4 regions of the Priestia sp. 40 genome follow, and region 1 is predicted to be linked to each of the others. Evidence: riboswitches for the same ligand, from Rfam matches in the RefSeq annotation. Region 1 holds a riboswitch; each other region holds the start of a gene.
What was found. A riboswitch is a leader RNA that binds a small molecule or an ion and turns the genes downstream of it on or off. The one in region 1 is predicted to bind S-adenosylmethionine.
Positions count from the first base shown of each region.

Region 1 (7,402 bases):
CAAATAATGCACCGACGTAGAAAATAAGAATACGCCAAAAGACAGAATCGATCGCTCTTGCTAAAGATTTTTCCGGATTTTTCACTTCTCCTGCGGTAACGCCGATCATTTCAATTCCTAAATACGCAAACATAACCATTTGCAGCGACAGCAAAATACCTTTGAATCCGTTCGGGAACAGTCCGCCGTTGTCCCACAAGTTTTTGATACCAGTCGCAACGCCGCCGTTGCCGATTCCAAACACAATCATTAATAATCCAACGGCAATCATTAACACAATCGCTAAAATTTTAATAAGTGCAAACCAAAATTCCAGTTCACCATATGCCTTAACAGCTAAGAAGTTAACCGTTGTCATGATGACAAGCGCCGATAACGCCCAAATCCAGTTTGGTACATCCGGATACCAATACCCCATATAAATACCAACGGCTGTAATTTCAGCCATACATGTTACAACCCATAAAAACCAGTAGTTCCAACCTGTTAAATAACCAGCAAGCGGCCCTAAATAGTCGCGTGCGTACTTGCTGAATGAACCTGCAACAGGTTTTTGAATCGCCATTTCTCCAAGTGCTCTCATAATAAAAAACATAATCATTCCGCTAAATCCGTACGCCAATAATATTCCTGGTCCTGCTAATTTAATAGCAGATGCAGATCCAAGAAACAGCCCTACCCCTATGGCTGCTCCTAAGGACATCAGCGTCACATGTCTTTCTTCTAACCCGCGTTTCAATTCTTTCCCCTGAGTTTTCCCCTGCATAAACGTCTCCCCTTTTTCCAATCTGTCAAAACGAGATGAATACAGCCTTTTGTTAGCGCTTTCATATAAGTTTGTGCTAAAAGTCAGCTAGGCTATATATTTGTATTCTATCACCTTTCTCTCACTTTTCTTTTGTCGAAAAACGAAAAAATTATCTTATCATTTTGTTTAAACGCACAATTAGATGCAGACACTGCATTTTTACTATGTATTTATTATTGCACCTAAGTAATAGTATTTTTAAGAAATAGAAAAACGCCGACTCAACTCCGTCAGCGCATCGTTCATTTTATGCTTTTTTATAAAAACTAGCATTTATCTCGCGGGTTCAAAAGTTTTACAGCCAGGTTCTTCCGTTTCAGAAACATGGTGACTACTTTCAGGACTCACAACGTAAATGGACTCTGCACTGCATTTATTTCCGGACTTCCAATACATACACTCATTCACTTCACATAATACACCTTGTGCCACTGTTATCCCTCCTTTGCTTTTCTTATCTATTCACTACCCGAAATATAACGATTCTAACATTTTCATGCAAAAAAACCGCTTGTTTATCAAGCGGATCTTTTTATTGCGTGTGTTCAACATACTGTTTTTTAGCTAAATATAACTCACGGCTCAGCGTGATCCGCCGTTCTCTTAATTTCCTTAATTTAGCCTGAAATTGTTCGTTAGTTGGCTCTTCTTGAATCAAGCGATACGTAAAAGAAATATCTTCATTTAACTGTTTAAAATCTTCCCATATCTCTTGAACGAGGGCGGATTGTTTTTCTTCAAATGAACGACTTTGCTGCGTTTTTAGCGCGGCTAAGATTTCCTGCTGCCACGTTTCGTCTTTTATTTCTTTTGCTAATAAGTATAGATCTAAATAATCGTCAATGCATAAAGCCGTTTGTTTATTATTCAATGTCATCACCTTTTCTATACGAAATGTTTCTTCCTAAGAAGAGGGTTTCATCATAGAAAAAGATTCCTCTTCTTATCTGTCAGAGCTAGGCTATGCTGGAATTAGCACCATTCAATAATTGTGGTTGCTGAGGCTTCAAAGGGCCAGTCCCTCCACCTCTCTAGATAAGAATATTTCGCTTTTAAATTATTTCTGACTATTCTAATATGTTTTATAGGTTACGTCAATAGCTTTTCAATAAAAAGAAAAAAGAAGTAAAATATGGTATGATTTTATAAAGGATGGTGAGCACATGAAACGATATATGTTATCTGCCTTTTTGGGAAGCTTGCTGCTGCTTCTTAGCATTGCCTTTTCATCTACTTTCCACGTTGCAATTGTCAAAACAACCGGAAGCATTGGAGGGATTATTTTAGCAGCGGCGGCTCTGATTATGAACGCGCTTGAAGATCCCCCCTCCTCAGACAATACAGGTGGAGGAGCCGTTGAAGTACTAGATAAAGGCGCTGTTTGGGCTACTTATTTACTTTTACTTTCATTACCGAACCTCATCGCATGTATAACATCTTATGTTTTATGGACTCGCTGACATTCACTAACGTTACGGACGTTTTACCACCTGCAGGCTCATTGATATTTGTTTATCTACAAATCCAAGTTCACGATACACATGCTGTGCAAAATTCCCAGCATGAACGCTGAGTCTGATTTCAGGATATGCTTTGATAGACAATTCATTGATTGCTTTTTGCATTAACGGCTTGGCTAGACCTTGCCCGCGGTATTCCGGTACAACATATAATTCGTAGATAAAGCCAATTTCTTCTTTTGAAAAGAAGTCGGCGGATGGGCCGATAAGAACCCAGCCTGCGAGTTTATTTTCTTGTCTCGAAACTAAATAATAACAGCCTTTTTCAAGGGCATTACCAACTAATTCATTTACGCGTTCAGCTGACGGATGAAACTGCTTCATTGTTCCTTCAAACAGCGCATCAGCAGATTTCGTCCGAATTTCCTGTATTTCTTCTTCAGTAGCTTTTGCAATCATCACGATCTCTCCTTTTGTGTTCGTTTTCCACATGCGAGGATAAATTCCTGCAAAAAAAGTCTTCGCCTAAGCGAAGACTTTTATTTAAATTCAAAATGTTCTTGATGATTGCCTTGTTCGTCCGTCCAGTTAATCATAATGTCTAAACCTGCCGCTTTTCCAGGAACAGCAAAATTCGCATAGCGAAAACGCTGACCGCTTTTGCTTAAGTTAGACCTTTCAATAGGAGAAAACAAGCTGTATTTCGCCTTATTTTTTCCTTCGTGCCGAAAAGCTTGGACCTGCACGCGCTCTACGTCTTTTCCAATGTTTGCAACGGTTAATCCATATGTATGATAGACGTTATTTTTCCACTTTAGCTGATTATCTCCCGTCATGCTCGCTTTTGTCAGTTCAACCGACCATTGTTCAGATGATTTCTTCATTGGAAGCTTCTCAATCGAAAGAGCGCTGACATGAATGTTTGCAAAAGCAAGCCAAACAAAACAAAAAGTGCTGACTGTATAAAATAGTCTTTTCATAGATTTTAATCTCCTTAGAAATTTTAGTAGTAGCATCTCCTATTCACTTAAAAATTATGATAAACGCTTTAACAAAAAAAGCCTCTCCATTTAGGAGAAGCTTCTTGTTAATGCATAAGCAAATCTTTTTGTTTGTCTAATGAGTGTTTTGTATATAAATCTCTTTCAATCGCATATTTAGGACGCTGTTTCACTTCGTTAAAAATCTTGCCAATATATTCTCCGACAAGACCCATTCCCATTAGCTGCAAGCCGCCTACAAGCCAAATCGATAAAATAAGAGACGTCCAGCCAATTTGCGTATGATCTAAATATTTTTGAATCAGCGCATAAATACCAAACGCAATGCTAAAGAGAAAAGAAGCTCCTCCAAGCAGCGTTAATAAGCGTATTGGCGCTACGCTAAAAGATGTAATCCCGTCGAATGCAAAAGCGAGCATTTTCTTTAGGGGATATTTTGATTCGCCCGCCGTCCGTTCTTTGCGGTCATATGTGACTTCCGCGGAACGAAATCCTACTAATGGTACAAGGCCTCGTAAAAAGACGTTTCCTTCTTTATATTTCATAAGTTCACCAAGAGCACGTTTGCTCATGAGACGAAAGTCGGCGTGATTTTGAACGAGCTGAATTCCTAGCTTATTCATAAAACGGTAAAATCCTACTGCCGTAGTTCGTTTAAAAAATGTATCGGTTTCTCTACTGTCTCGAACACCATATACAACTTCATACCCAAGCCAATACTTCTCTACAAAAGTACGAATGACGTTGATATCATCTTGCAAATCTGCGTCAATGGAAATGACGCAGTCAGATTGCTTATGGGCTGCTTCTAGTCCTGCGAGCAAAGCATTTTGATGTCCTACATTTCGCGCTAGCTTTAACCCTTTTACAAATAAATTACTGCAGCTTTCTTTTTCAATAAGCGACCACGTGCTGTCTTTGCTTCCATCGTCTACAAATAAAATGGTACTTTCACTTGATACGAGACGTTCATTTATCAATTCTTTTACTACAGTAGTTAATTGAAAAGATGTCTCTGTGAATACTTCTTCTTCGTTGTAACATGGAACAACAATCGTTAAAATAGGTCTGTTCATGTTATTGCCCCCTTACTTTGCTTCATATACATACACTTTCCAAGCGGACTGTTTATCGTTAAATGCTTTTAAAAAGTGCAAACCGTCACTTTCAGCATTTTCGATTGGAACAGCTGAAAAAATATAGCGACCGCCCATTTTTTTAAATTGGCTGATATTAAGCTGCAAATGACAGATTTTTTTCGTTGAGTCTTTTCGGTAATCATATTTTTTCCCTAGCTCGCTAACAAACACATAGCAGCGGTTCCCCCAGTGATCATAGTAGCTTTCTAACTTTTTATTTTTATCAAGCTCTTTGGCAATGATTTTGCGAAACTCATGTTTATATGTTAACGGATAGAAGTTGTTATACGTATCTAGCGTATAAAAGCCGTTATACTGAGCAATAGATGGATGAAGCCCTATGCTCGCTACGCGATAAGATGATTTAGGTTTTCCGATATACCTGCTGATTTCATCAAATTGATGAACAGCATAAAATTCTTTGACTGACGGCTCGTGATTGTAGCGATAGTAAAGTTCAGGATTCGCTATAAATAACACAAGCAGCTGTAAAATCAAACACACCCACACAAACTTTTTCCACGCCTTGCCCCTTTTCCACAAAACATAGCCGCCAACGGCAAACATCAAATAAATAATGAGCGGGCGTAAAAAATGAAATCTAGCAAAGTTAAACGTATTTAAAAGCTGAAATTTTTCTTTTAGCGGCTCCCATCCTTTATAAAACCAAAACGCATACCAAATCGACAGTAGTAGATTAAGAATAAATAACTGCAAAAACGTTTTTTCAAGCTTTTCCTTGCGATTTCGAGCAACAAACCACAATACGACAAAAGAAAGCGGTAAAATGACAAAGGTATGAAGCGTCATTACATGCGTATGCCCGAGCGTATAGTTCTTTAAAGCAAGGCGAACGGAATGCCCAAAGCTTAGAGTGGAGCTTAAAAATTCATTTCGACTCGTCGGGGCCTCCGGAAATAAAAGCGAATCAACAAGTCGGTATTCAATGAGCAGAAAGACAGCGGTCATCGCTGCAATACTGCTTAAAAAAGGAATATTCCACGCTCGTTTTTTCACTACGTCTCTTAGCCATAGCAGCCCCATCGCCGCTAAAAAGAAGAAAAATCCGAGCACAAAGCTCGCGTAAAACGGAAGCAGTAAAAGTGTAAACCATTCCTTCCATGTTCCTTCGCGGCTTCGAATGGTTAAAAACGCCCACAGTGCCAGCGGCTGTCCTAGTGTACTCAGCATGCCCGAAGGCCAAAATGGCGTAAGTGCAAAAGCAAGCGATACAAGCACTCGAATCGCATAAGCATCCTCGCTTTTAATAAAATGCTTTTTTAATAATAAATACATTCCAATTAAAGCAAATACGCGCGTAATCGTTTGGCTGAGGCTGTACGCAAGCATGGTAGGAAATAAGCCATACAGCCACTGAATACCGCTAAATTCTGTTCCAAACGTATTCCTCGGCAATCCGTTAATAATTTGAGGTAATACGGCATGACTGGAGCCAAACAGCTCTCCGCTTCGATGCAGAACTTTATACCATGTAATATTTGAGTCTAAATTATCATGCACGCGTATATGTGAATTTTCCCCGAGCAAAAACATAGGGGATACATACGCAAGCAGCAAAAGGAACGCGATAATAAGCAATGTTTTTTCTTTATTCATAGCTGTTTCTTTCTTCATCTGTTAACACCTATTTCCATTTCATAATTACTAAAAGCTAATCGTGCATGACGACCGCTTCTTTTTTTTCATTAAATACAAAGTATTTTTGACCCGTATAATTTAAAAGCGTATACAGACCTGTTCCAATTAATATACCGACGTCTTTTTTGAACGGACGCACAGCAGCAGGAAGTTGATGCAATAACCAGCTGGAGAACTGCAGTCCAATATAGTAAGACAAGCCGTAGCAAATGCCAATAACCAAAATAAACCGCAGTATGCTTTTGGATAAATGAACTCCGCTTTTAAACGTAAATATTCGATTTAACACGTAGCTGACGACTGCTCCCGCTGCGTTTCCGATAAACGTTGCTGCCCAGTATTGATGAAACATATGAAGCAGTACATACATAATGGAAAGACCTACTGCTGTATTGACCAGTCCCACTACTAAAAAACGTACAAAAGATCCTTTCATATAAACTCCTTTTGATTTTGATACTTTCACAAAAATTACATATTATGACTTTAAATACAGTTTAAGTGTAGCAACTCCACTTAAAAATCTAATGAAAATAACATTAAAAACAGATGAAAAAAAGCTAAAAGAATCAATAAAAATCAGGATTCTTTTAGCTATTTAGTAGAGCCTTCAATCATTAATTTTTGATCGCTTTGATTATCAAACGCATCCACTGCCGCTACTTCTATTTGATACGCAGTATGAGGCTGCAAACCTGATAACGGAAGACTTAAAACATCCGGAACAGGATCGCTGTAATATTGAGAAAATGCATTATATGTTTTGACCACTTTTCCAGTTTCTTTATTTTTGACGGTAATGCGATAAGAATGAACCATCAGATTATCCACCGCTTGCGTAAACTGGATATAAAGCTGATTTGCTGAAGCTTTTTCTTGTATAACAGAAATAGTAGAGCTTGGAAGAAAAATCGGTTTTACTAAATCTCGCTCATTCGTGTAGTGAAATTTTTTTGTATCTGCAGGTATGTCAATTTCCCACGCTTCTCCCGTCCACTTATTTGCGTGAAAATCTCGCCTTTTAACGACTACTTTTTGATTATAAACCTCTACAAGAAGACCTTGACTCACATCTCGGTAGCCAGGAGGAAGTTCACCTTGTAAATATCCAGCACCAGGCCATATATACCGAACAGAAGACGTTGCAAGAGAGGTAAAATCTCTTTGAAAAATAGTACGAGGGTCGTCCAACGGATGGTGGGTATGACCAGAAAACGTAATGACTTGCGGATAAGGTTTTAACGTATTGTAAAGAAGCTGTTCATTCACTTCTATCCCCCACCTGTTTTTCCCGTACAGTGTATTGTTAATAGGCTGATGAATAAAGACAAAAAT
Region 1 covers NZ_JBMPZA010000005.1:643,972-651,373, forward strand. Annotated here, with positions in the region: gene alaP (alanine permease AlaP) at 1-766, opposite strand, end outside; gene ACO1DI_RS04430 (DUF1540 domain-containing protein) at 1,082-1,240, opposite strand; gene ACO1DI_RS04435 (hypothetical protein) at 1,341-1,679, opposite strand; SAM riboswitch class I at 1,749-1,850, opposite strand; gene ACO1DI_RS04440 (hypothetical protein) at 1,972-2,268, shown strand; gene ACO1DI_RS04445 (GNAT family N-acetyltransferase) at 2,281-2,727, opposite strand; gene ACO1DI_RS04450 (hypothetical protein) at 2,808-3,248, opposite strand; gene ACO1DI_RS04455 (glycosyltransferase family 2 protein) at 3,356-4,345, opposite strand; gene ACO1DI_RS04460 (DUF6044 family protein) at 4,358-6,043, opposite strand; gene ACO1DI_RS04465 (GtrA family protein) at 6,081-6,503, opposite strand; gene ACO1DI_RS04470 (metallophosphoesterase) at 6,662-7,402, opposite strand, start outside.

Region 2 (7,402 bases), 880 kb from region 1:
ACCGTGCTCATCTCGTCGAGCCGCCGGTCTTGCTTATTCATGGTTTAGAAGATAAAAACGTGTCGGTTGATCATTCCTATCAGCTCGAATCTAAACTAAAGAAGTCCAATAAAAAAGTTACCAGCTGGTACTTCGAAAACTTTCCACATGCTTTTCCACCAAAAGAAAACCGAGAAACGGTGAAGAAGTTAACGAAGTGGATGAAAGCGCAATAAAAGATATGCTACGATAGAGAAAACAAGTAGAATAACAGTGAGGAGTGAGAAAAAAATGGGTATGCCGCTAGAATTAAATACAATGATTGTGACAAAAGGCAACGAAAAGCGTGTAACGGATAACATTTTTCAAATTGAGAAAAAAGGATATCGCTTGTATCCGTTAGATATTCCATTAAACATTCACAAAACGAAAAATGGAGAATGTATTGGAACTGCTGTTGTGCGTAAGGTAGAAATGGCGCAGGAAAAAACTATTGTCACATATGAACTGACAAAATTACATTCGACTAATTAAAAAACCGATCGTCTATAAGACGATCGGTTTTTTATTAGACTCTAGGTCCGCCTAATGTTGAAATGTCAGATGCTACATCATTAAAACGCTTGAAATTAGCTTTGAATTTAGCAGCAAGCTCAGTTGCTTTTTGGTTATAAGCTGTTGCATCGTTCCATGCTTTAGAAGGCTGAAGCACTTCATCAGGAACTCCCGGAACATGAGTTGGAATCGATAAACCAAAAATAGCATCTGTTACTGTTTCGGTATTAGCTAGTTCTCCTTCAAGGGCTGCTTGAACCATAGCTCGAGTGTAGCTTAACTTCATTCGTTCACCTACGCCGTATTCACCGCCGGTCCATCCAGTATTTACAAGGTAGACATTTACATTATGTTCATCGATTTTCTTTCCTAGCATTTCTGCATAAGTTGTTGGAGCAAGAGGTAAGAAAGGCTCACCAAAGCATGTAGAGAAAGTAGCCTGTGGCGATGTTACGCCGCGCTCTGTTCCAGCTAACTTACTAGTATATCCGCTCAGAAAATGGTACATCGCTTGTTCTTTTGTAAGCTTGCTGATTGGAGGTAAGACGCCGAAAGCATCAGCAGTTAAAAAGACAATAGCTGTAGGATGCCCAGCAACGCTTGGCAATACCGTATTATCAATAGAGTCAATTGAATAAGCGGCACGAGTATTCTCTGTTAAACTATTATCATTGTAATCTGCTACTTTCGTATTTTGATTTAACACTACATTTTCTAGTACGGCGCCGAAGCGAATTGCATTGAAAATTTGCGGTTCTTTTTCTTCAGAAAGCTGAATGCACTTCGCGTAGCATCCTCCTTCAATATTAAATACACCAGAGCTTGACCAACCGTGCTCGTCATCTCCGATTAAACGACGGTTTGCATCAGCAGAAAGCGTTGTTTTACCCGTTCCAGATAAACCAAAGAATAATGCAACGTCACCTTCTTCTCCTACGTTAGCAGAACAGTGCATAGATAGAATATTGTTTTGAGGAAGCAAGAAGTTCATCACTGAGAAAATAGATTTTTTCATTTCACCAGCGTATTCAGTTCCTCCAATTAGCACAATTCGTCGCTCTAACGAAAGAATAATGAAGGTTTCAGAATTCGTCCCGTCTGTTTCAGGATCAGCTTTGAACGTTGGAGCTGCTACAATTGTAAACGGCTTCACATCATCATTTGTTTTTGGTTCGGCTGAAGGGCGAATGAATAACTGCTGAGCGAATAGGTTGTGCCATGCAAATTCATTAACTACTTGAATTGGTAACTGATACTTTTTATCAGCTCCAGCATATCCATTAAAAACAAAAAGTTCATTCTGCTTCTTTAAGTGGGTTAAGACTTTTTTGTATAGCGCATCGAATCGCTGAGCAGAAATTGGCTGATTGACAGGTCCCCATTCAACCGTTTTTGAAGATACAGCATCGCTTACAATAAATTTATCTAAAGGAGAGCGACCTGTATATTTTCCGGTTTCGACTGACACAGCACCTGTAGAAGTCAGCGTTCCTTCGCGTCGAGCTAGAATTTTTTCAACAAGTTGTGGAACAGATAATTGATGTTTTGTTGTTTTTAATTGAAGCAAACCATTTAATTCGATAGACATATCAACAGTACTCATGTGCACTACCTTCCTTTTTTAGCTATTATTTATTCATTAATGTTTGAAATTTATAATTAGTATAACACATTTATTTAATTATTCTATACTATTTAACTAAAAATGTTTGTGCATTATAAAAAAATGTACGTTATACCTATTTTAGACACATGTATATGTGCTAGAAGCGAAAAAAGTGAGGCTATTTTAAGTGAAAGCCTCATTTTGATCTGTCATATTAACCAAACTTAGTGATGATTCTTAATAAGGTGTACTATTTCAGAATTTGAGTATGTTACATTAAAACAGATTCAAACATAAAGAGATGATTTCCATTTGAATGTTGTTGACAGTGAAGCGCTTTTTCATGTATTATATGTCCTTGAACGGATACTCTCTTATCCCGAGCTGGTGGAGGGACAGGCCCTATGAAACCCAGCAACCATCGTCATTTTTTTGTGTAGACGATAAGGTGCTAACCTGATGCAAGGGCACAACCTTGATCGATAAGAGTGAAAGGCTTATGTAGAATTTGATACCTTTCCTCGATACAAGGAAAGGTTTTTTTATATTTTTTAACGTGTAATGAAAATAAGGGAATGAGTACCGTATCACAATGTATCGTATTTATAAGGAGGAAAACTGATGTCAACACAACGTCGTCTGTTCACGTCAGAATCTGTTACAGAGGGACATCCCGATAAAATTTGTGACCAAATTTCTGACTCAATTCTTGATGCTATCCTAGCAAAGGATCCAAATGCTCGTGTTGCTTGTGAAACAAGCGTAACAACTGGTTTAGTTTTAGTAAGTGGTGAAATTACAACTTCTACTTACGTGGATATTCCTAAAACAGTTCGTGAAACAATTAAAGGAATTGGCTATACTCGTGCAAAATACGGATTTGATGCTGAAACTTGTGCAGTATTAACATCTATCGACGAGCAGTCAGCTGATATCGCTGCTGGTGTAGACCAAGCGTTAGAAGCACGTGAAGGTCAAATGTCAGATGAAGAAATCGAAGCAATCGGAGCTGGAGACCAAGGGTTAATGTTTGGTTACGCATGTAACGAAACAAAAGAATTAATGCCTCTTCCAATTTCATTAGCTCATAAACTTGCTCGCCGTCTAACAGAAGTACGTAAAGAAGAAATTCTTCCTTACCTTCGCCCGGATGGTAAAACACAAGTAACAGTTGAATATGATGAAAACAACAAACCTGTTCGCATCGATACAATTGTTATTTCAACTCAGCATCACCCAGAAGTAACGTTAGAGCAAATTCAGCGTAACTTAAAAGAATATGTTATTAATCCAGTTGTTCCAAACGAGTTAATTGATGAAAATACAAAGTATTTCATTAACCCAACAGGACGTTTCGTAATCGGCGGTCCTCAAGGAGATGCTGGTTTAACTGGTCGTAAAATTATCGTTGATACTTACGGCGGATATGCTCGTCACGGCGGCGGTGCATTCTCTGGTAAGGACGCAACAAAAGTAGACCGTTCAGCAGCTTATGCAGCTCGTTATGTTGCGAAAAACATTGTAGCAGCTGATCTTGCTGATAAATGTGAAGTACAACTAGCATATGCAATTGGTGTTGCACAGCCAGTATCTATTTCAATTGATACATTCGGTACAGGAAAAGTTTCTGAAGAAGTACTAGTAGACGTAGTACGCAAAAACTTTGACCTACGTCCAGCAGGCATCATTAAAATGCTTGATTTACGTCGCCCAATTTATAAGCAAACAGCAGCTTACGGCCACTTTGGTCGTACGGATGTAGAGCTTCCTTGGGAGTTCACAGACAAAGCGGAAGCATTAAAAACTCAAGCTTTAGCTAAATAATAAAAAAAATCTCCGTGAAAACGGAGATTTTTTTTTATGCCCACTGAATACCTGCAGCAGATTTTTCTACGACACCTTCATATTCTGAAAGCAAATGCTGAAAAATGGCGTCCCATGATTGAGTAAGAGCATATTGTCTCGCTGCATGGCCAAAGTGAAGCCGCTGATGCAAATCATCGAGTAAATCTGTAATAGCCGAACTGAATTCTTCTAAGGAGTGAGGTTTGCAAAGGTAGCCGTTTCGCCCGTGCTGAACCATCTGTTTAACGCCTCCTGCATTTGCTGCCACTACAGGAGTTCCAGAAGCAAGAGACTCCAGTACAACATTTCCGAAGGTTTCTGTTTCTGAAGGAAAAACAAACAAATCAGATGATGAATAGATATGAGCAAGTTGCTTACCTTCAAGGAAGCCTGTAAATGTCATATGCTCAGATGCTTGCTGCTGCATTTGCTCTTTTAAAGGGCCGTCTCCCACAATAACCCAGTGAATTTGATGGCGGATATGATCGGGTAGAGATCGTGCGATTTTCATTAAAAAATCAGCGTTCTTTTCTTTAGCTAATCTTCCTACATAAGTTAAAATGTAGGGTTTTTTAATATTATATTTAATACGAATATCAAAGCGGTCATAGTGGGGGTGAAACAATTTGTGATTCACCCCTCGCGACCAAATAGCTACGTTGTGAAACCCTTGTTCTTCTAGCTGCTGTTTGGTCACTTCGGAGGGAGCGAATATTTTTTGTACAGGTTTATAAAACCATTTCATATATTTTTGCAATGGTACACGCATTTTTTCAAGTTCATAGTGAGATAAATAATCATCAAAATTGGTATGATAAGAGCCGACAAGAGGAACACCTAATCTTTTCCCGTAATAGGAGCCGCAAAGCCCCATTGTAAAAGGAGTGGCCAAATGAATAATAGAAGGATTGAATTCCCGCAGCTGCTTTTTAATTTTTAGAACGTTTGGCAATGAAAAGCGGCTGTTTGGATAAAGGAAAAACGGCATGCTGGGCGAACGGTGAACATACGTTGAAAATGACTGATCATGAGCAAATTCAGGAGCAAATACCTGGATGGGAATTTGCTTTGATTTGACATACTGAGTAAATTGATAAAGTGTTTTAGCAGCTCCGTTAACTTCTGGAGCAAATGTATCCGTAAATAAAGCAATTCTCATTAGTACTCCTCCTATCAATTAGGTTAAAAATATGTTCAGTGAAACAGCACCTGAAAAGATGCCCAGTATCAGACCTACCATGACATCCGTCGGATAGTGCAGACCGAGATAAATTCTTGAAATTCCTACCGTTACTGCAAGAGGCAAAAGAACAGCAGCGAAGGCTGGATAAACAATCATAAGAGGGGTAACCAACGAAAAAATAGCTGTTGTATGTCCAGATGGAAATGAATGATCTTTTAATGGATTTTCTAACACTTTTGTATGTTTTAATTGAATATAAGGTCGTTTTCTCGGATATAGTTTTTTAGCAATGGCGACTGGAATATGACTAACGGCTAGAGAAAACGCACAAGCGTAAGCGACGGATGAAGGATGCAGAAATAGCAGCAAGCACGCTATCACAATGGTAAACGTGGCTCCGCCGGCGTGAGTTAGTAAACGCAAAAATCTATTTAAGTGCTTTCGATCAAAATGTTGGTTGACGCTTTTGAATAATCGGCATTCGGCATCGTATACATACTGAATTAACTTGGCTTTCATAGAGTCGCTCCCTTTTCAATAAATACGTCTTTATTATTCAGTTTAATCTTTAATTGTGGAGGCAGTACTAAAACGATGTAAATTAATATGGAAATTTCTTTACAATTGTGGAGAGAATAGAACATGATTGGAGAGTTTGTGGAGATACTAAAAAAATTCCCTCAGTATGACTTTCTGAGGGAACGTTCCCTTTATAATGAAGAATCAGATTTCTTAATAGACTTATAATACTGACCTTTTTCTACATATTCTGTACGAATGCGCTGCATATCTTTTAAATCCTCTTCTGTCAGAGTGCGGATCACTTTAGCAGGTCGGCCGAGTGCAAGAGTATTAGGCGGTATTTTTTTACCGGGAGGCACTAAGCTTCCAGCACCGATAAAAGCACCTTCACCAATTTCCGCACCGTCTAAAATAATAGAACCCATGCCAATGAGTGCGCGTTTGCGGATGATGGAGCTATGTAAAATAACTTGATGTCCTACTGTCACATCATCCTCAATAAGCAAAGGAGCATTTGGGCTTTGATGGAGTGTTGATTGATCTTGTATATTTACTCGTTTACCAATAATCGTAGGTGAAACATCTCCTCTAATAACAGTGTTAAACCAAATGCTGCTTTCTTCACCGATGGTGACATCTCCAGTAATCGTGACATAGTCTGCGATGAAGCAGCTGGGTGCAATGGTAGGCATTTTTTCTTTATACGGATAAATCATCAAATCATCTCCCTTTATTAGTTGAAAAAAAGTAGTAAATCTTCTAATGTAAGTGTACAAAGGTTTTTTAAGCAGGTAAACAAAAAAAGGAAGAAGGAGTAACTCAAATGCATAAATGGGAAGCAGTAAATCCAAAAGGCGTTATTGTCATGGTCCATGGAGCAGCGGAGCATCACGGACGCTATCGCTGGCTGATTGAGATGTGGCGTTCGGTTGGAATGCACGTAATTATGGGAGACCTTCCTGGCCAAGGCTTAACAACAAGAAGAAGAGGACATATCCTATCCTTTGATGAATATGTATATGAAGTGGAAGAATGGGTACGTGAAGCGCAAAAATATGATTTGCCTATTTTCCTGTTAGGTCACAGTATGGGAGGACTGGCGGTTATTCGTACGCTGCAGACAAAAAATCTCCCTATATGGGGTGCGATTCTTTCCTCACCTTGTTTAGGATTAAAAGAGCAAGTACCAGCTTATTTAGATATGTTATCTAAAGGATTAAATAAAGTTATGCCGAACAAACTTTTTGATTTAGGCCTCACTGTTGAAAAAGCAACAAGAAACCAAGAAGTTCGAGATGAAGATGAAAACGACTCACTGTATGTTACAAAAGTTTCTGTAAGGTGGTACCGGGAATTGATCCAAGCTGTTAACTTAGCTTTTAAAGATATCGATCGGTTGCCTGATGTCCCGCTTCTTGTGATGCAGGCAGGAGAAGACAAAATTATTGAAAAGCTGATTGTTAGGCAGTGGTTTGATGAAATAGAACTAAGTGAAAAAATCTACAAAGAATGGTCTCAGTTGTACCACGAAATCTTTAATGAGCCTGAAAGAGAATACGTTTTTACATATGCAAAAAGCTTTGTTGATCTTCACATTTAATGAGTGCTGTAAGAAGTTGAGGTGAAAATAAATGAAGATTCCGTCTCGTCCTATTTCATTAATGAGAAAAATTTATCGAGAAGTGTTTCCTGTCGTTCATCATGAGCTCAAT
Region 2 covers NZ_JBMPZA010000005.1:1,525,955-1,533,356, reverse strand. Annotated here, with positions in the region: gene ACO1DI_RS08980 (alpha/beta hydrolase family protein) at 1-215, shown strand, start outside; gene ACO1DI_RS08975 (DUF2584 domain-containing protein) at 271-513, shown strand; gene pckA (phosphoenolpyruvate carboxykinase (ATP)) at 548-2,137, opposite strand; SAM riboswitch class I at 2,512-2,629, shown strand; gene metK (methionine adenosyltransferase) at 2,762-3,964, shown strand; gene ACO1DI_RS08960 (glycosyltransferase family 4 protein) at 3,999-5,144, opposite strand; gene ACO1DI_RS08955 (phosphatase PAP2 family protein) at 5,163-5,687, opposite strand; gene ACO1DI_RS08950 (gamma carbonic anhydrase family protein) at 5,879-6,406, opposite strand; gene ACO1DI_RS08945 (alpha/beta fold hydrolase) at 6,514-7,290, shown strand; gene ACO1DI_RS08940 (tetraprenyl-beta-curcumene synthase family protein) at 7,322-7,402, shown strand, end outside.
Region 2: linked by a shared signal. The riboswitch ahead of metK (methionine adenosyltransferase) and the one ahead of ACO1DI_RS04435 (hypothetical protein) in region 1 are both predicted to bind S-adenosylmethionine.

Region 3 (7,402 bases), on a different contig from region 1:
AGGGCAAAGAAGTTATGTTCTACTGAAAAAGCCTCCATCGATATTGATGGAGGCTTTTCATATTATGCATGTGCCTTTTATTATTTAAATCATAGAAAAGAGAAGAAAGATGTTTCTTCTTCCTTTAGTCCCTATTATGAGACCATTTTAGAAGCGTCCGCCGCCAAGTTGTTGCTCAGCCATTTGTACCAAACGTTTTGTAATCTCTCCACCTACAGATCCGTTTGCACGAGCAGTTGCATCAGGACCTAGGTTAACACCAAACTCACTAGCAATTTCATATTTCATCTGATCAATTGCTTGTTGAGCACCATATACTAGTAATTCATTTGTGTTGCTATTTTTATTGTTTGCCATTTTATTCATCTCCTTTATTGGTTGTAACGTTAACATGTGTAGAAGGAGAATCAGTTATTCATAAAATGAAAAAAATTTTAAACTATTCCTTACTTTATAAATTCGTATAGAAAAAGTGACTACTTGATAAGGAAAATTAAATCTCTTTGTTAAATGATATCTAATCGTTATAACTTCTAAAATAAAAAGCAAGCTAATTTATAAAAGAATAGGTTTTAAAGAAAGAGCCAAGATGACATTTAAAGACAAGATTCACTATATATTACCTTATTAAAGAATAAAGTTTCTTGTGTTTCTGAGCGTAAAAAAAAGACAAGTCAGTAGGTTTTGCAGTTGTTGTGTTGCTATTTTTCAGTAAGATAATGGTGGGACATCGTATTTAAATATAATCTCTACTTAATTCCTTCAATTGTTGATAGATGTAAGTTTTTGTAGATAATTAAATTGTTCTCACATCTTGAATGTTTATCCTACATCAAGTACAATAAGTTGAATATAAGTTCAACTTAAAAGATGAGGTGTATAGAAATGAAAATTTCACGTTTTAATAAAGATTGCGGAAACTCTGTTGATATGAACATCATGGATGGATATTTATTTGATTTTCCAACGAATGTAGTTGAACTGCAAAAAGAAGCTGCAGATTCTTTCTTTACAGATGCTGTTACAGCTCCAGAAGAATTTAAAAAGCGTATCTTACTTTCCACAACTATTCAAGGAGACGAGAAAGAGCGCTATTTCTTAGTTGGTGACATTGCTGCAAGTCAATTACTTGCCAACAATCACATTAATAAATTACATAATAAAATTACAAGCCATATTCCATACATTACCTTTTTAGCTGCTATTGCTTATTACCATGCGTTACATGCTAAGGATAAAAAAGATAACACAATTGAAATTGACTACTTTTCTACGATGCTACCAATCTGGCTCCTTAAGAAAGAGAGTACATTTGGTGCAGCTCAAAAAGCGATGGCTAATCGTTTCTTAGGCGACCATACATTTACGGTGCATACGCCTGGGTTCGAAAATACGTTAAAGGTAGTAGTAGAAGAAAGTGCGTGCTTAAAAGAGGGAGAAAGTGCACGTTTTGCCTTAAAAAAAGACTTAACCCTTGAAGATCGTGAAGATGCAAATGAGTATGTAGAATGTGAAACAGTTATGGTGGACATTGGTGGTGGTTCCATTGATGTGGTTATTCTACCAGAAGGGTTGAAAGCTGCCAATAGTCGTGAATCATTCCAAAGCATTGAAGGCATCCCTTATTTAGCGCATATCGATAAATTGCGTAAAGAGAAATTCCTAGAACTGTTTACAGACTTACGTGCGTTTGATCAATTTATTCTTGATAACTACGGCAAACAAAAGTTTGTATTAAAAAACGAAAACACAGGCGAATCCATTGATTTAACAAATACAATCAAGTCTTCTCTTCGAGAATATGTAGAGATCTTATTGGCTAAGTTAAATGATGTTGCACCACCTCCAGCGAACAAAGTGCGTAAATACGTGTACTGTGGAGGGGTAGCTCCTACTTTAGAAGTTGCTATCATGAATAGTATGCGTGAAAAAATTGGAGAAGAACGTACAGACAAGTACCATAAGGTTCCTCAAGATAGCCGTCACTTAAATTTATTTGGTTTAGAGATTCGTAGTATTGGTTACGTTCAGAAGAAGCAAGCAGCAGAGAAAAAAGCCGTTAAATCCTAACAACGTAGGTGATAAGGATGTCAGAACGCCAAAATGCGTTTACCATTAAGACAAATCGATTGAGCGATGAAGTGTATAATCAACTGGCTACATATGCTAAATCGCGTAAGTTAGGAGATTATATTTCGTCTTTAATTCTACGTGATTTAGATGATTCATCTACTGGAAGAAAAGCAAGGGAAGATAAAAAAACCTACGAAATGTTTGAGCATATTAAGAATGAACTATCTGAATTAAAGGTATTAGCCCAAACAACGGGTTTTGTAGGAAGCAATACTTTTAAAGAAGAAGAGCCTTCAAAGGTTCCTCAACTGAAAGAAGGAAAGATTGCAGATTTAGAAAATATATCTGGCTCATTAGACGATGACGACTTAGAAGAATATAGCGACTTTTAAAAAGGAAAACCACTAGAGCCATTCTAGTGGTTTTCTTTTTGTGGTTCACCTAAACCATGATCAAACAGATACTAGCCTTTAATAATAATCAAGGTGAAATGTTTTATATAGGAACAATTATAAATTTTAAAATTTACTTGCTTTTTTTATATTTTAGCATTCATATAAAAAAGCACCTAACAAACAGCAGGATTAATGGATTTCAGTTGAGAATAAACTAACCTCATTTTATTGTTTAACTTAAGCAATTCGTCTATAAAACTAAAGAGGTACCCCAGAAACGCTCCCTCGCATGAACGTACCATACCTTAAAATAAGTATCCGTGTGTTGAATAGTAGTTATGTTTTCTGTGCTCAATAAAAGGGAAAGATAAAGTTATCTATCATCAAAGGGGAAAACGCTATGGATAAAATGACTCAAGAATTACATGATTTTTTATTACAACATGTGAATGAAATGGCTCAAGAGTGGTTAGATTCTCGAGAGATAGAAGAAAATTCTGTTTATACAGCTGATGCTTCTCCAGAGGTAACTGAATACCTTCGAGAACAAAATCACTATTTTACCCGTACAATAGTGAAGGTCCTAAAGGATGGATCTTTTAAAAATCTTAGTGGTTGGGCCCAAGAGATTGCAACCAAACGAGCTCGCTTAGGGAATCCTCTTTACCTGAGTATCCGTCATTTCAAAAAGTTTCGTGCTATTTTTCTTAACAAGGTTGAAGCATTTATAAGCCTCCAACAGTCTAGTATTACACAACAAGATATTATTCTATGGAACAGAACCTTAAACGAAGCCTTTGACCGGATGATTGAACTCTTTACCATGTATTATGGACAAGTAGCAGAGGCGCAAGTATATGCTCAAAAAAAGCTAATTTCAGAACTGAGTACACCAATCATTAGTATTTCAGATACAGTTGGTGTTCTTCCTATAATTGGTCAGATCGATGACTATAAGAGCAATGACTTTGCGGGAAAAATTATGATGCAGGCAAAAGACCTTGAATTGTCTTGCCTAATCATTGATCTATCAGGTGTACCTTCCATTGATACAATGATGACCAATGAATTGTTTCAAGTCGTAAACATGTTAGAATTGCTAGGAATTGATACAACGATTACAGGTATCCGTCCAGAAATTGCTTTAACAGCCGTTCAATTGGGTATAGACTTCAGTAAAATAAGAACCTATGGAAAACTAAAGGACGCAGTAAGTGACCTTTTGCATATAAGGTAAAAGAATTATAGCAGCAGGAAGACTACCAATGGAAGGTAGTCTTCTTATTGTTGGATAGAAATAAAGACGGAATAGCTAGTAACTAAGCATCAATTGAAATTAGTAATTTAACTTATCAAAAGAAGGGTTTATTTTATTGTTATTGAATCTGTACAAGACGTTTTATCTCAAATCTTAATTCCAGAGAGGGGAAATGACAATGGCCATTGGAAGAGAACGAGCTGCAAGGAGTATTTTGGGTCAATCAGGATTGAGGAATAGGAATCCAGAAAACGCTATGCTTGATGAAAAAGATAAAAAATCTCGTACCTCAGATTTTGAAAAAGTTCCCACTCCTCGTCAGGGGTCTACTCGAACAGCAAGGATGGCAGAAGAATATAGGGCTGAATATAAAAGGGTAAAAAGAAGAGAGCAATTTTTGCAAGATACAATAGATTTATTAAACGATTGTAATAACAAGCAATCTGTTGAAGAGTTAAAGGAATTAATTAATTTAGCAAAAGAACGATTAACTATGTATAAAGGCAAATAGAAATTATTTCTTTTTTTATCAATGAAGTGCTGTAATATGAATACGTTCACATTCACATTGATGTGAGTGCATTTTTGCTAGGAGAGAGCAGCCAGTATATGATGGTTGCTCTTTTCGTATTTGTAAGAAGATGTGACTATATGAAAGATTGGTTTAGCGTATTCGCTCTAAGAAATGAATCAAAGAGAGAAATTAGAAGTGAGGAATAGCGCTCCTTGCAAAGTGCAATGAAGAGGCTAGGTATAATGGAGTCAGATATTTTTTTAATACAATTGGTGAAGATAAATAACAATTAGGTAATGGAGCCAAATTCTTTAAATACTATGTAGCTATTGCGATAAGCTTTCCTGTCCAACCCAAAAACAAAGAAGAACCCTTACTGTAGTAGGTAATGAGGAAGTAATGAGATAAGAGATGTGCTATTTCTGATTTTCCAATTTTTTGTTGACAAGCTAAGAAAACAAGTGTAATATTTCTTCTAGTTAAATAAATTGAATATTCTTATCTCGAGAGGTGGAGGGACTGGCCCTAGGAAGCCTCGGCAACAGACTGTTAAAGTACTGTGCCAATTCCAGTAGCAATTTGCTTGAAGATAAGAAGAGAACCCATAACGATTATTAACCTCTTCTTATTTTTAAGAAGAGGTTTTTTATTTTAAAAAGAAAGAAGGAAACAAACTCATGACAAAGACACTAGTGAAGGCTCCATTTAAAGCTGATCACGTAGGCAGCTTTTTACGCACAACTCCCCTTAAAGAAGCAAGAAAAGCGTATGCAAATGGTACAATTAATGAAGCCGATCTAAAATCTGTAGAGGATAAAGAAATTGAAAAGCTTGTCCAGAAGCAAATTGAAGTAGGTCTTAAATCTATCACGGACGGTGAATTTAGACGTTCTTGGTGGCATTTGGACTTCTTATCAGGCTTAGAAGGTGTAGAGCAGTTTGAGACAGAATATATCAGCCAATTCAAGGGTGCAAAAACCAAAAATAACGCGATTAAGGTAGTAGGTAAAGTAGACTTCAATCATCATTATATGGTAGAACATTTCACGTTTTTAAAAGAAGCTGTCGAACGCCATGGTGATGGAAGCCAAGTCGCTAAATTCTCACTTCCAAGCCCAAACATGTTATTTACTCGAATTCAAGAAGATACATATTACAATGGAAACAGAGATCAATTTTATCATGATACTGTGGCTGCTTATCAGAAAGCGATTCAAGCCTTTTACGACGCAGGCTGCCGTTATCTACAATTAGACGATACTTCGTGGATTGATTTTGTTTCTGAAGAACGAATCAATGCGGTTGTTGAGAAGCTGGGTATGGATGTAAAAGACATTATTAATACTCGAGTAAGTTGTTTAAATGATGCTATTTCTAAAAAGCCTGAAGATATGCTCATTACTATGCATATTTGCCGTGGAAACTTTAGATCTACTTATATCACAAGTGGTGGCTATGATACTATATCCGATGCAATCTTTGCTAACTTACATGTAGATGGGCTTTTTCTTGAATATGATGATAACCGTTCAGGAGATTTTGAACCATTAAAAAGCTTTACAGGTAACAATCAAACTGTTGTTTTAGGGTTAGTAACATCTAAATTTCCTACACTAGAAGATACTGAGGTTATTAAGCAAAGAATTCAAGAAGCAAGTCAGTATGTTCCTCTAGCTAACTTGTCATTGAGTCCGCAATGTGGCTTTGCAAGTACAGAAGAAGGAAATGTATTAACAGAAGAGGAACAGTGGAATAAAATTAGTCACATAATTAAAATTGCTCAAGATGTCTGGGGAGCCAACTAAAAAGTGAGAATCGCTTTTTAATTTTACATAAGTAGCATTCTAGATGTGTTGAAATACTATAAATGGGCGGATCTTATAACCGAAAAAAGGAAGAATGAAGTTCATTCTTCCTTCAGCCATTATTATAAAGTTCTATTAGAAACGTCCGCCGCCAAGTTGTTGCTCAGCCATTTGTACAAGACGCTTAGTGATTTCACCACCTACTGATCCGTTTGCACGTGCAGTTGTGTCAGCACCAAGGTTTACACCAAATTCGCTCGCAATTTCATACTTCATTTGATCGATTGCTTGTTCAGCACCATATACTAATAACTCGTTGTTGTTACTGCTTTTGTTGTTTGCCATGTTGTGTCACCTCCTTGTTTCTTTTAAAGTTCCTATCTTAAAAGAAGTACATACATAGTAAATAATGGATGTATTATTTTCTTACGTGCTTCCTATACTATTTTTTAGAAACAAATGACACTGTAAAAAGTGGTATTAGATGTTTCATTTCCTTGTAATGAAAATCAATATTTGCCATGTTCGAAAAAAGAGCCGTACCTTTTAAGTACGGCTCTTTTTTCTATTTATTGATGACGAAGATTTTCGATTTCTTCTACAGAAAGACCTGTCAATTTACTGATTATATTACTCGCTATACCTTCTTGAATCATTCCAATGGCCATTAACTTTATAGCTTCTTCTTTTCCTTTCCTTTCAGCTCTTTTCAAAGCTGATTTCTCATCTAATAATGCTTTTCTTCGGGCTTCATAAGCTAATAATACTTCTGGATCTTGGCTTACGCGTTCCCACTCATCTATCGCTTTTTTTAGCACGTGATCTTCTTGCATTGCAATCTCCTCCAATACTTGAGTGATTTCTTCATCTTCCGATGCTTCAAGCAATAATAACCATCGTACAAGTTGATCTTCTCGTGGATCTACCTCTCTGTTACGCCATTTAATCAATAACTTAGGTAGTTCCATAAAATGAATTTCTATCATATCCGTTAAGAGTAATTTTTGTTCACGTTCGTATAACTGGAAGGTGGAATGATAATGATTAATATGAGATAAATAACGGAAATTTACAATATTGATGGTGATGGTTTTACAAAGCTCTCCGTAGTCCATACCTTCTTTCATTTGACTGCTATACATCTTGGACCAATAATAGAGGGTTCGCTTTTCCATGTCATGTTTGTTATTAAGCTGAATCTCAATATTAACGCGGCTTCCATCTTCTAATTGTGCGTGTACGTCCAGAATGGAACGTTTATCTTCTTGGTTTTCTTTATTAAAATGCGGATCTAACAGCTGAACCGTTTGAATCTTCTTTTCGTCTGGAAAACGAAGCGCAGCATTTAAAAAGGCAG
Region 3 covers NZ_JBMPZA010000020.1:52,047-59,448, forward strand. Annotated here, with positions in the region: gene ACO1DI_RS22250 (alpha/beta-type small acid-soluble spore protein) at 148-357, opposite strand; gene ACO1DI_RS22255 (membrane protein) at 886-2,070, shown strand; gene ACO1DI_RS22260 (hypothetical protein) at 2,088-2,465, shown strand; gene ACO1DI_RS22265 (STAS domain-containing protein) at 2,869-3,705, shown strand; gene ACO1DI_RS22270 (hypothetical protein) at 3,905-4,237, shown strand; SAM riboswitch class I at 4,736-4,836, shown strand; gene ACO1DI_RS22275 (5-methyltetrahydropteroyltriglutamate--homocysteine S-methyltransferase) at 4,918-6,045, shown strand; gene ACO1DI_RS22280 (alpha/beta-type small acid-soluble spore protein) at 6,181-6,390, opposite strand; gene ACO1DI_RS22285 (Rpn family recombination-promoting nuclease/putative transposase) at 6,615-7,402, opposite strand, start outside.
Region 3: linked by a shared signal. The riboswitch ahead of ACO1DI_RS22275 (5-methyltetrahydropteroyltriglutamate--homocysteine S-methyltransferase) and the one ahead of ACO1DI_RS04435 (hypothetical protein) in region 1 are both predicted to bind S-adenosylmethionine.

Region 4 (7,402 bases), on a different contig from region 1:
CAAAGTAAAATCGACTTGTCACATCATTTAACTTCGTTTTTTCACATCTGTTCTTTAAAATCCAGCTTTTAGCTTATTTTTTCTTTTTTAATACATAGCATCCATACAAAGGCTAGTCCAATATAGCCAAATATCGGATACAAAAACTCAAGAAGCTGAGCATATCCAAATTGCCCGATAATAAAGCATGCCAAGATAATAAACGCAAAAGCTTGCTTATCATTCAGGGGAAGAAATGATTGAAGCTGCTTAGCGATTCCAAATACATTTCCAATCAATGTAGTAAAAATCTCACCTAACACAACTACCGTAAATAAAACATTCACCCACGCTGAGATATTTTTAACAACGGCACTCATCGGAATATCAAGTTGAAATGAATAAGGCAAATTGGAAAGAGCAAGATGCGTAGAAACAAGCATAAACGTAAGTACACACCCTCCTATTACGGCCCCTTTTTTAATCACGCTCCTATCTTTCACAGAGCTTCCTAATGGAACCAAAACGGCCTGAGCCAAAGCTAGATTTAGGGAAATATATAAAAAGGGACTAACCGCCCACTTCCACTGTGTGACGAGCGTTAAGTCTGGCTTCGTTTGAATCAGTGAGAAATAGCTGACATTTGGCACAAAGATGATAAAAGCAAATGAAAGCATCATCGGCACAACAAGAGAATTAACCATTAAAATACCGTTAATTCCTCTTGCGATAAATATATAAGTTAAAACAATTGTACAAATCATCCCAACAGGAGGCCACAGCCCGAACTGTTCTTTTCCTATTGCCCCCGTACTCGCTAGCATGACTGAAGTTACTCCAAATAAAATGACGATCATTACACCGTTTACCGCTTTTCCAAGTACATCACCAAATAAATATGTATTAAGCTGCTGATAAGAAGAAGCCCCAATTGCGTGCGAAAGCAGCATCATTTTCGAACCTAGCCAAATAAAAAACAAGCCGCTGACCAAAATTCCAACCATTCCAAGTTCCCCGTACTGTGTAAAAAATTGAACAATTTCCTTGCCTGTTGCAAAACCGGCTCCTACAACGGTGCCTACATACGTAGCAGCAACCTGCAGCGTGAGTTTCCACCTTTTCATGCCCATCACCCTTCTACCCTTCATAGTTCACTATATGTAGAAACGGTTAAAAAAAGACGAGCCTTTTATATGTAAATCCTCGCCTCACCCGGTGCTGTGCCTTTTTCGTTTTTTTATTTCCTTCTTGTTTTTTTCATGAAAACCCTTTATCCCTTAACATAACGGCAGTTTTCAAACAAAATATACGGATATTTTCCCTTTAGCTTTTAAATTTTCCTCAATATTTGCTGGAAATTCACAATTTACTGTTGTATAATTTCTAAAAATCAGATAAATTATTAAATAAGTATTCTTTCTATTTAAAAAAATATGTTTCAATTATATACAATTGATTCTTATCATGAGAGGTGGAGGGACTGGCCCTTTGAAACCTCAGCAACCAGTCGTTGGAGACATGGTGCTAAATCCAGCAAGCAATTTATTGCTTGGAAGATAAGAAGGCGAAAAAAGTCTTCTTCTTAAGAAGACTTTTTCTATTTTATCGGCATATTGCATAAAACGAATCACTCGTGAAATAGAAGCGGAACAATTTAAGGAGGTTTTGACATGGGGTTACTTGAAGATTTAAAGTCTAAAATTTTAATTGGGGATGGTGCCACTGGTACCCTCCTTTACTCACACGGTATTGACAGCTGTTTTGAAGAACTAAACATCACAAAACCAGAAGAGGTTTCTCGTATTCACAGAGCCTATGTAGAAGCTGGTGCAAACGTTATTCAAACAAATACGTACGCTGCTAATTATCAAAAACTTGCCCGTTATGGATTAGAAGATTCAGTCAAAGACATCAATGTTGCTGGTGTAAAATTAGCGAAACAAGCTGCAAAAGATCAGGCTTACGTGGTTGGTACACTCGGCGGAATTCGTTCTTTCCAAAAAAACGCTATTAGTTTAGAAGAGGTTAAGCGAAGCATTCGTGAACAAATGTTTTGGCTTTTAAATGAAGGCGTGGATGGCCTTTTATTTGAAACATACTATGATTTCGAAGAATTAAAGACCGTTCTTACACTGGCAAGAAAAGAAACGGATAAGCCTATTATCACCCACGTTTCCCTGCATGATATTGGCGTACTGCAAGATGGGCGTCCTTTAGCAGATGCATTAAAAGAATTAGAAGACTTGGGAGCAGATGTTGTCGGGCTAAACTGCCGTTTAGGTCCTTATCATATGATTCAGTCTCTTGAAGAAGTACCGCTTCCTGATCGAGCTTTCTTATCTGCTTACCCTAATGCCAGCCTTCCGGCGTATGTAGAAGGAAAGCTGGAATATGAAACAAATGAAGACTACTTTGTAGAAAGCGCGCGTTTATTCCGCGAACAAGGGGTTCGCTTAATTGGAGGATGCTGCGGTACAACACCAGCCCACGTACGCGCAATGTCATCTGCCTTAAAAGATTTGCCTCCGATTACAAGTAAAGTCGTTAAAATGAGACCAGCCGTTACGGTTCAAGAGCGTGAGCAGCAGGATAAACCTCATATGCATGAAATTGTGAAAAAGCGCCGCTCGGTTATCGTCGAGCTAGATCCACCTAAACAGCTTGGCCCGACGAAATTTTTAGAAGGCGCAAAAGCACTTGATAAAGTCGGCGTAGATGCTATTACATTAGCTGATAATTCTCTTGCCTCACCTCGCATCAGCAACTTGGCAATGGCAACACTGATGCAGCAAGAAACAAAAGCACGACCGCTTATTCATATTACCTGTCGCGACCGAAATTTAATTGGACTTCAATCTCATTTAATGGGACTTCATACGCTAGGAATGAATCAAGTGCTTGCGATTACCGGTGATCCGTCAAAAGTTGGCGATTTCCCTGGTGCCACTTCGGTCTACGATCTATCTTCATTTGACTTGATTAGTTTAATCGCTCAGTTTAATGAAGGACTATCTTATTCCGGCAAACCGCTTGGTCAAAAAACCAATTTTTCCATTGCAGCCGCCTTTAACCCAAACGTGCGTCACTTAGACCGAGCCGTTCAGCGCTTGGAGAAGAAAATCGACTGCGGGGCTCACTATTTCATTACTCAGCCTCTCTATTCAACTAAGCAAATTGAAGAGGTATATGAAGCAACCAAACATTTAACAACACCGGTATACATCGGGATCATGCCGTTAACAAGCGCAAGAAATGCGCGATTTATTCACCATGAAGTACCTGGAATTAAATTATCCGAAGATATTCTAGAGCGAATGGACGCAACGGGAAATGACCGAATTCGCGGTGAAGTCGAAGGCCTTGCGATTGCAAAAAACTTAATTGATACAGCATATGAGCTATTTGACGGTATTTACTTAATTACGCCGTTTATGCGCTATGAAATGACCGAAATTCTAACACGCTATATTCATGACAAGCAACTTGTTACATCAGAAAGGAAGATATAAATGAGCTCACTTATCGAACAACAACTAAAGAAGCGAATACTCGTCATCGATGGAGCAATGGGAACGATGATTCAAGATGCTGATTTAACCGCTGAAGATTTTGGCGGCGAAGAATATGAAGGCTGCAACGAATATTTGACTCGAACAGCGCCTCATGTCATTCAGCGCATTCATGAAGAGTACTTTGCAGCAGGTGCTGACATCATTGAAACCAATACGTTTGGCTCAACATCTACCGTACTTGATGAATACGATTTAGGTCACTTGGCGTATGAATTGAATATCGAAGCTGTGAAGCTTGCTTGTGCAGCCCGCGATAAATATTCAACTCCCGAATGGCCTAGGTTCGTAGCTGGAGCTATCGGTCCTACCACTAAAACGCTCTCTGTTACCGGAGGCATTACATTCCCTGAACTAGTAGAATCGTACGAAGAGCAAGCTCGAGGTTTGTTAGACGGCGGCGTTGACTTGCTTTTAGTCGAAACCTGTCAAGACATGCTGAACGTAAAAGCCGCATTTCTAGGCATCACAGCAGCGTTTGAAAAACTAAAAACCGAAGTTCCTATTATGATTTCAGGAACAATTGAGCCTATGGGAACAACTCTCGCTGGTCAAGATATCGAATCTTTTTACTTATCACTGGAACACATGAAGCCACTTTCAGTCGGACTTAACTGCGCGACAGGCCCTGAATTTATGACGGATCATATTCGCTCTCTTTCAGACCTAGCCACTTCAGCAGTTAGCTGTTATCCAAACGCTGGACTTCCGGATGAAGAAGGCAATTATCATGAATCCCCTGAGCTGCTTGCTCAAAAAATTAAAGGGTTTGCTGATAAAGGCTGGCTGAACTTTGTAGGCGGATGCTGTGGTACAACGCCTGCTCATATTAAAGCACTGGCTGAAGCGGTAAAAGAGGTTGCGCCTCGTTCGCTTGATCGCTCCGAGCATAACCATGCTGTAACCGGTATTGAACCACTTGTATATGACGATTCTATGCGCCCTCTTTTTGTGGGAGAACGTACGAATGTAATCGGTTCTCGCAAGTTCAAACGCCTGATTGCGGAAGGAAAAATTGAAGAAGCATCTGAAATTGCGCGTGCTCAGGTTAAAAATGGTGCTCACGTTATTGATATTTGCTTAGCAGATCCAGACCGTGAAGAAATGGAAGATATGGAGGAGTTTATTCAAGAAGTTGTAAAAAAAGTGAAGGTTCCTCTTGTAATCGATTCAACCGATGAGAAAGTTATTGAAAAAGCTTTAACGTACTCACAAGGTAAGGTCATTATTAACTCCATTAACTTAGAAGATGGTGAAGAGCGTTTTGATGCAATCTTACCGCTAGTAAAAAAATTCGGTGCAGCTCTGGTTGTCGGTACAATCGATGAAACAGGCATGGCCGTTACTGCAGAACGAAAAGTAGAGATTGCTAAACGCTCACATGATTTGCTTGTTGAAAAACATGGCTTTAATCCAAAAGATATTATTTTTGACCCTCTTGTGTTTCCTGTAGGGACTGGTGATGAACAATATATTGGTTCTGCTGAAGAAACAGTTAAGGGAATTAAAATGATTAAAGAAGCCCTGCCTGATTGCCTGACCATTCTTGGCGTAAGTAACGTGTCATTCGGTCTTCCTCCAGTCGGACGTGAAGTACTAAATGCCGTTTACCTTTATCACTGTACGCAGGCTGGACTCGATTATGCCATTGTTAACACCGAAAAATTAGAGCGCTATGCTTCTATTCCAGAAGCTGAAATTGAGCTTGCTAATGCGTTATTATTTAACACAACTGATGAAACGCTAAGCACGTTTACCGACTTTTATCGTGATAAAAAGAAAGAAGCAAAAGTAGAAATTTCTACGTTAACACTCGAAGAACGATTGGCAATGTATATTGTCGAAGGTACAAAAGAAGGATTGCTTCCTGATTTAGAACAGGCTTTAGCTCAGTATGATGATCCGTTAGATATTATTAACGGACCGCTTATGGAGGGGATGGCGGAAGTCGGACGTTTGTTTAATGACAACCAGCTGATTGTAGCAGAAGTGCTTCAAAGTGCGGAAGTTATGAAAGCATCCGTTGCCTTTTTAGAACCTCATATGGAAGCAACTGAAAATGATTCTGGAAAAGGCAAAGTGATTCTTGCGACGGTTAAAGGTGACGTACACGATATCGGTAAAAACTTAGTAGACATCATTTTAAGCAATAATGGTTTTAAAGTAATTGATTTAGGAATTAAAGTAACGCCGCAGCAGCTGATTGAAGCAGTAAAAGACGAAAAGCCAGACATCATTGGCCTGTCAGGTCTTCTAGTAAAATCAGCTCAGCAAATGGTTTTGACTGCACAAGATTTAACACAATCAAGCATTGATGTTCCAATTATGGTAGGAGGCGCTGCCCTTTCCCGTAAATTTACTGACTTCAAAATTGCCCCGGAATATGAAGGTGCGGTCCTCTACGCCAAAGATGCGATGGACGGATTAGCGTTAGCAAATAAGCTGCAGAACAAAGAAGAAGTTATTCAGCTTTTAGCAGATTTAAAAACGCGGCAAGAAAAGAAAGTAACGGTTCGAGAACGCCAGCCTCAAACAGCTCAAGCAGCTACGGCTGTTTTAGAAAGATCCGCCATTTCAACGGACGCCCCTGTTTTTGTACCTGCTGATTTAAAACGGCACGTTGTCAAACACTACGATTTGGCACAGGTTCTTCCGTATATTAACTGGCAGATGCTTTTAGGCCATCACTTAGGACTAAAAGGAAAAGTAAATAAGCTGCTTGCTGAAAAAGACGAGCGTGCTGTTCAATTAAAAGAAACCGTTGATGACCTGCTCGAACTGGCACTAAAAGAAAACTTAATTAAACCTGCGGTTATTTATCAGTTCTTTCCTGCTCAAGCAGACGGAAATGATTTAATTATTTATGATCCTGCTGATGAAAAAACAGAAATTGAACGCTTTACTTTCCCTCGACAAGCAAAAGGACAGTTCCTGTGCTTATCTGATTTTGCAAAGCCTAAAGAAAAAGAGATGGACTATGTATGTTTCTTCTCTGTAACAGCAGGAACAGGCATTCGCGAACGCGCGGCGAAATTCAAAGAAAACGGCGAGTTTTTAAAGAGTCACGTGTTCCAAGCTCTTGCGCTTGAACTAGCTGAAGGATTAGCAGAACGTGTTCATCAGCAAATTCGTGACCGATGGGGATTCCCCGATTCGCCAGACTTTACAATGGCGGAGCGTTTTTCAGCCAAATACCAAGGTCAGCGTTTTTCATTCGGATATCCTGCATGTCCAGACCTTGAAGACCAAGCAAAACTGTTTAAATTAATTAAACCTGAAGACATCGGCATTCAGTTAACAGACGGTTTCATGATGGAACCAGAAGCTTCTGTTACAGCTCTTGTTTTTGCACATCCTGAAGCGAAATATTTTAACGTATTGTAAAACATGGCTGCGACAAATGTATTTTAGTTGAAGAAAGATCCGAACGGTAAATCCAGATTCTTAATTGAGAATCAACTCCGTTCGGATTTTTTCATTGTAATGGTGAACTAGATTTCATGTAGCTGTTTCTAGCTGTTGATTGGAGGACAGGGCGAAGACTCCTGCGAAAAAAAGTAATGTAGTTATGTCTTCATCTCTTTGAATTCACCGCCGGTTTGAGCTTTTTTTATGAGTTTCTTGGGAAACACTGATAGAATAAAGAATGTAATAAATTTGCAACACTCTTATCACAGCAAATTTTTCAGAGAAAGGAATTTTCAAGCAATGATTAAATTATTTGTAAGCGACTTAGATGGCACTCTTTTACACGAAGAAAAATACGTAGAACAGCATAATGCAGACGCACTTAGTGAACTTCAGCGCCAGGGAGTAGAGGTTTGTCTTGCTTCTGGACGAATGGATACGGAAAT
Region 4 covers NZ_JBMPZA010000017.1:264,692-272,093, forward strand. Annotated here, with positions in the region: gene ACO1DI_RS21085 (amino acid/polyamine transporter II) at 69-1,103, opposite strand; SAM riboswitch class I at 1,436-1,542, shown strand; gene ACO1DI_RS21090 (bifunctional homocysteine S-methyltransferase/methylenetetrahydrofolate reductase) at 1,650-3,488, shown strand; gene metH (methionine synthase) at 3,489-6,932, shown strand; gene ACO1DI_RS21100 (Cof-type HAD-IIB family hydrolase) at 7,257-7,402, shown strand, end outside.
Region 4: linked by a shared signal. The riboswitch ahead of ACO1DI_RS21090 (bifunctional homocysteine S-methyltransferase/methylenetetrahydrofolate reductase) and the one ahead of ACO1DI_RS04435 (hypothetical protein) in region 1 are both predicted to bind S-adenosylmethionine.